2 linked regions of the Psychroserpens ponticola genome follow. The protein of the gene in region 2 interacts with the protein of the main gene of each other region in a pairwise test. Links are inferred from orthologs where the notes say so. Each region holds a gene or a part of one and is shown on either strand. Other genes may lie near its edges. The genes, in order: MUN68_RS17145 and def.

Region 1 (3,188 bases), 2.6 Mb from region 2 along the record:
AAGGCAGAGAGTCGTCTTCCCAATTAACCGTTGAAACAATAGTTGAAGGCAACGTGTTTTCTAAATACCCAACTTCAATCCATTTGTTTAATTGATTAGCAGCACCATCAGTATAATTATAATCTTTGTTTAAGTTTTGAGGCTTTGGTCCAATAGGTAATGGTGTGCCAAATTTATTGTGACATGTAAAGCATTCATTTCGTGAAGGGATTCTATAATTTACAGAATTTGAATTTCCGTTTTCAATCCAATCAACTTCAATAAAGCTTCCGTCATTACTAAATGTGGCTTCGGTTTGTTCTTCATTCCAAACATATTTCGCAAAATCCCAACCATCTTCTGTCATATACATTAAGCGAGTTTCAATGATTTTTGTTGTGTTTTCAGGTTGAACATTATCATAGTAAAAGTTCTTGATAAGCATTCCTCCTACAGGAAAATCTAATGGTGTATGATCACTATTATAATTTGCCATAGTTCCATCAGGCATCCAAATAAACCTTTTTTTGTGAGCATAATCACTAAAAAGAGGAGAATTTAAATCATAAGGAAGTACTCCTGGTACTGGTTCTAAATCTTTTAATTCACCTTTAAAAAAATTGTACTCTGAAAGTGTTGGATAAGGAATTTCATCAGGATTATATACAACTTCTAAATCTTGAGTTACAGTTACAGCTACATCTTCTGTAGCACAATTAATAGGATTTAAGTTATTACAAATAGTATATGTAAAGCTATCTGTTCCAATATAATCAGTATTTGGTGTGTATAAAACCATGTCATCCGAAGGATTATCTGGTGTATTATTAATGTCTAACACCTCAATAGTTCCGTTTGTAGCATTGCTTGTAACTAAACTACCAGATGTTGGCACATTAGTATCATTGCTCAAAACGTCTATTTGTATGGCATTATTTTGAACGACCTCAGCTAGATCTGGAGATGTTTCTATATTAATAGGAGTATAAATATCACTTTTATCATCATCATCTGCACAAGATTGTATTGAAATCATCAACACTACTAACGAAAGTGATTTAAGGTAATTTTTAAGCATTTATAATAAATTTGGAGAGTAAATGTACTTATAAATCTACAATTTCAAATGTTAAATTAGATGTAATACTCTTTTTATCAGACAACAAGAGCGCTTGAATAATGGATTTACGGTTATTTACAAGTTATTTCTCTAAAATTTGGTAGAGACTTCCGTATATATAACAATTCAACTCATAAAAACCCTAAAGCAATTATGCTTTTTTTTAAAGTAGATTTTTTTTCAATAAATATTCAGCAATTTGAACCGTATTTGTTGCAGCACCTTTGCGAAGATTATCACTAACAATCCACATATTTATCGTATTGGGTTGAGACCCATCTCTACGAATTCTACCAACAAAAACATCATCTTTTCCATGAGCATAAATTGGCATTGGGTATGTGTTTACATCAATATTGTCTTGAACAACAATACCTTCAGATTCGTTTAGTATTTGTCTAACCTCAGAAAGGTCATAGTCATTTTCAAATTCAACATTTACGGCTTCACTATGCCCTCCTGCTGTAGGTATTCTAACAGCTGTTGCTGTGATTGCTATAGTACGATCATCTAATATTTTTTGAGTTTCTCGAACTAACTTCATTTCCTCTTTGGTGTATCCGTTTTCTTCAAAGACATCACAATGAGGAATTGCATTTTGGTGAATAGGATAAGGGTAAGCCATTTCTCCTTTAATACCTGCAAGTTCATTTTCTAATTGTCTAACTGCTTTTACACCAGTTCCAGTTATAGATTGATAAGTAGAAACAACGATACGTTTGATTTTATATTTTTTATGAAGAGGCGCTAAAGCCAGAACCATTTGTATGGTTGAACAGTTTGGGTTGGCAATTATTTTGTCTTCAGAAGTTAATGTATTTGCATTAATCTCAGGAACAACTAAATGTTTTGAATGATCCATTCTCCAAGCTGAAGAATTATCAATAACAGTAATTCCTGCTTTTGCAAATTTTGGAGCCCATTCTAATGAGGTGTCTCCTCCAGCGGAAAATAATGCTACGTTAGGTTTCATGTCAATTGCATCTTGCATACCAACCACTTTGTAATCTGTTCCTTTATATGAAATTAATTTACCGATAGAGCGTTCTGAAGCTACAGGAATTAATTCTGAAACCGGAAAATTTCGTTCTTCAAGAACTTTAAGCATGACTTCGCCTACTAAACCAGTGGCACCAACAACTGCTACTTTCATTATAATGATGTTTTGATAAAACAAAAGTAGGAATTTATTCATTTTTACTCTAAAAGAAAGCATAAAAAAACCACCTCTTTTTCATAAGGTGGTTAAAGTTTAAAAAATATATAATGTAGCGGTTAGCTATCTTATTTTTTAAGTAAATCTCTTATTTCGGCAAGTAAATCATTATCTGATGGGCCTGCAGGAGCTGGAGCTTCAACTGGAGCTTTTGTTTTGTTGTATGCTTTTACAATCATAAACATTACAAATCCAACAATTATTAAATTAACAATTGTGTTAATCCAAGATCCGTATGCAATAACTGCTGCACCAGCTTCTTTAGCAGCTGCTAATGATGCATACTCAACTCCATCCATAGCGTAATGTAGGTCTTCAAAATTCATTCCACCAGCAAAATATCCTATAAAAGGCATGGCGATGTTAGATACAAAACCATTAATAACTGCACCTAGTGCACCTGCCATAATTACTGCAACAGCGAAATCAATGACGTTACCAGTCATGATAAAATTTTTAAATTCTTTCAACATAATTTTAGTGTTTTATTAGTTAGTACATAATTAAGACTCTAATTTAATTAAAAAGTCACAAATAATAACAAGAACAATTAACTATCTTAATAAGACACGCTTAACTCTCTGAGAAATTGCTGTTAATATTTCGTAAGAAATAGTTTGAGTTGTTTTTGAAAACTCTGAAGCTGAGTGAGGATGATTACCAAAAACAATAACCTCATCTCCTTCGTTACAATCAATAGTTGTAATATCGACCATAATCATATCCATACAGACATTACCTATTATATATGCAGGTTTATCATTGATAATTACATAGCCTTTACCATTACCATATTGTCTGCCAATGCCATCTGCATGACCAATAGGAATCGTTGCAGTTTTAACAAAAGCATTACTTTTATACGCTCTATTG
Region 2 (3,322 bases):
TATTAGTATATTGTCATTTCGAGCACATTCGAAAACTTTATAAAAAATAAAATCCTGTCTGCAAAAACAGACAGGATTTTATACCTAACTAAACTAAATTTTAATCTTAATTTATCCGCTTAACTATACAATTAAGATTGCCTACCTATGATAGAGAAACTTATACTAAGTTTCCAATCTAATTTATATACGAATGATTTTGTGTGTTTGGATGTCGAGAATTGAAAAAATTATATTTTTTTCGCTTCTTCCCAGTATATATCCATTTCTGCTAGCGTCATATCAGATAATGGCTTATCTAATTCTTTAGATTTCTGTTCTAAATATTGAAACCTCTTGATGAATTTTTTATTAGTACGCTCTAAAGCACTTTCTGGATCGATCTTTAAAAATCGTGCGTAATTTATCATTGAGAACAATACGTCACCAAATTCGCTTTCTATCTGATTTTGATTGCCAGCATTGATTTCAACTTGTAATTCGCCGAGCTCCTCTTCTACTTTTTCAAAGACTTGATTAGGTTCTTCCCAATCAAATCCTACACCTGCAACTTTATCTTGAATTCTATTGGCTTTTACCATGGCTGGTAAACTTTTTGGCACACCTTCAAGTACACTTTTCTTGCCTTCTTTCAGCTTAAGCTGCTCCCAATTTCTTTTAACATCGTCTTCATTTTCAACAACAACATCTCCATAGATATGAGGATGACGATCAATTAACTTGTCGCAAATGCTATTACAAACATCTGCAATATCAAAAGCATTAGATTCGCTACCAATTTTTGAGTAGAATACAATGTGAAGTAAGACGTCTCCTAATTCTTTTTTAACTTCATCTAAGTCATCATCTAAAATAGCATCTCCTAACTCATAAACCTCTTCAATAGTTAAATGACGAAGCGTTTGCATGGTTTGCTTTTTATCCCAAGGACATTGTTCACGTAACTCATCCATAATAATGAGTAAACGCTCAAAAGCTTTTAATTGCAATGTTTTATCAGACATGTTTAATCCTTATTCTTCCTCTTCAGAAGCAATAACTTCTTTGTCTTCTTCTAAAGCATCTAACATATCATGCTTTTGAAGTAAGTTATACCATTGAATGATTTTTTTGATATCACTAGCGTATACACGATCTTCATCATAATCGGGTAATACTTCAAAGAAATACTCCTCTAAAGTATCTTTAGAATCTTTATGGCTAATCGATGTTTGATTACCGCTTTCTTTTTCCATTACCTTTTTAAGAACCTCTCTTAATGGCAACTCTTCAGTTAATGTATACACTGCAATTTCACTAAGAATGCTCACGTTACTATGAATATTAACATTCACCTTTCTTTGGTCAATTAAAGATTCTGCAACAAAGCCATTTCTTGTTTGTGCGATAATTTTATATAATCCTGGTTTTCCTGAAATGGAAAGTATTTTATCTAAACTCATAATTTATATGCTATGATTTTTTTGTGTTATCGTTTCTTTTTTAAAGCAGGGAAACGCATTCTATAATCTACATTTATTTTTCCTTTTGAAATGTTTGATAATTTTCCTTTTATCAAACGTTTTTTTAATGATGATAATTTATCTGTAAATAAAATACCATCAATATGATCGTATTCATGCTGAATCACTCTCGCAATCAAACCGTCAAATTCTTCAGTATGCGTTTCAAAATTTTCATCTTGATACTGAATTTTTATTTTTGGTTGTCTAAAAACATCTTCGCGAACATCAGGAATACTTAAGCAGCCTTCATTAAAAGCCCACTCATCTCCTTCTTCTTCAATGATTTCAGCATTTATAAATGTACGTTTGAATTTTTTCAAAGTCTCCTGCTCTTCTTCAGTAAATTCTTCATCTTCAGCAAAAGGAGATGTGTCAACTAAAAATAAGCGAATAGGCAATCCTATTTGTGGCGCAGCTAACCCTACACCAAAAGCACCATACATCGTCTCTTTCATATTCTCTAAAAGCGCATCTAGTTTTGGATAATCCTTAGTAATTGATTCTGCTTTTTTTCTTAAAACTGGGTCGCCATAAGCAACAATTGGTAATATCATCTAATCTAATTTTTCGATTGCAAAAATACAATTCTTATTCTGATTTTATAACTTTTAATATTTAATTAAGATTGATTATACAAGTAACTTTGAAGAATTATTGTTGCACTAATCTCATCTACTAAAGCTTTGTTTTTGCGTTGCTTTTTATTAAGTCCGCTATCAATCATAGTTTGAAATGCTATTTTAGAAGTAAAGCGCTCATCTATTCTTTTAATAGGAATATCTGGGCATGCTTTTTTTAATTTTTCTAAAAACTTAGAAATATGCACTTCACTTTCAGACGATTCAAAATTCATTTGCTTTGGTTCTCCAACAATAAATAATTCAACTGATTCTTCAGAAATATAGGCCTTTAAAAACCCAATTAATTCTTTGGTATCAACTGTAGTCAAACCAGAAGCAATAATCTGTAACTCATCTGTTACAGCAACACCTGTTCGTTTTGTACCATAATCTATTGCTAGTAATCTTGCCATATTGCAAAAGTAATTCTTATAAAGCAAAAAAACGCTTCTTTGTAGGTCAAAGAAGCGTTTCAAAATAATCAACCATTAATAATCATCCATAAACTTGTTTACCCTCTACCTTAAACAGTTCATGTTATACTATTATGACACACCTTTTTTCAATTGGTCACATATCAGGAATTAATAAAACAAAAACACCTTCCTAGGGAAAGAAAGGTGTTTTAAAAAATTAGCTATTAATTATTAAAGAACTCAAGTGTTTGTATTAGGGACAACACTCAAGATATAATAATCACAACTATAAGACACACTATTTTTTAATTGGTCACATATTTTTTTATTTTTTCTGAATTAGAAATTATGAGACCAATTTTATAGACTTATCTTTGTAAAAACCGACTTAAATTAAGATGAAAGAATTACAACAACATATAGAAGAAGCATGGAATGATCGCTCACTTTTAACTAATGATTCCACTATTAAAAGTATACGATCTGTAATCGATCTTTTAGACGAAGGAACTTTACGAGTTGCAGAACCAATTGAAACGGGTTGGCAAGTTAATGAATGGGTAAAAAAAGCTGTTGTTTTATATTTTCCAATTCAAAAAATGGAAACTCTTGAAGCTGGTATTTTTGAGTATCATGATAAAATTCCATTAAAACGAGATTATAAAAAGAAAGGAATTCGTGTGGTACCAAATGCAGTAGCTAGACATGGAGCATATATTTCTCCTGGTACTATTTTAATGCCTAGTTATGTAAATATTGGTGCTTATGTAGATGAAGGAAC

The links.
Region 1: the proteins of def (region 2) and MUN68_RS17145 interact in binary tests that used the Escherichia coli proteins (3 or more experiments, as listed by UniProt). The link is inferred for Psychroserpens ponticola from one-to-one orthologs.

What each region holds. Positions count from the first base shown.
Region 1 is NZ_CP116221.1:3,898,570-3,901,757, forward strand. What follows is about bases 258-3,104. They hold MUN68_RS17145 (aspartate-semialdehyde dehydrogenase), read right to left. Parts: upstream 2,253-3,104; coding sequence 1,263-2,252; downstream 258-1,262. Other genes in these bases: MUN68_RS17140 (Ig-like domain-containing protein), read right to left, coding at 258-1,057; mscL (large conductance mechanosensitive channel protein MscL), read right to left, coding at 2,384-2,788; alr (alanine racemase), read right to left, coding at 2,870-3,104. Also shown: more of MUN68_RS17140, read right to left, coding at 1-257; more of alr, read right to left, coding at 3,105-3,188.
Region 2 is NZ_CP116221.1:1,284,755-1,288,076, reverse strand. Bases 265-3,245 are described here. They hold def (peptide deformylase), read right to left. Parts: upstream 2,060-3,245; coding sequence 1,469-2,059; downstream 265-1,468. Other genes in these bases: MUN68_RS05730 (2,3,4,5-tetrahydropyridine-2,6-dicarboxylate N-succinyltransferase), read left to right, coding at 2,940-3,245; ruvX (Holliday junction resolvase RuvX), read right to left, coding at 2,125-2,538; MUN68_RS05745 (DUF5606 family protein), read right to left, coding at 1,014-1,442; mazG (nucleoside triphosphate pyrophosphohydrolase), read right to left, coding at 265-1,004. Outside these bases: more of mazG, read right to left, coding at 231-264; more of MUN68_RS05730, read left to right, coding at 3,246-3,322. UniProt on the Escherichia coli protein: Removes the formyl group from the N-terminal Met of newly synthesized proteins. Requires at least a dipeptide for an efficient rate of reaction. N-terminal L-methionine is a prerequisite for activity but the enzyme has broad specificity at other positions.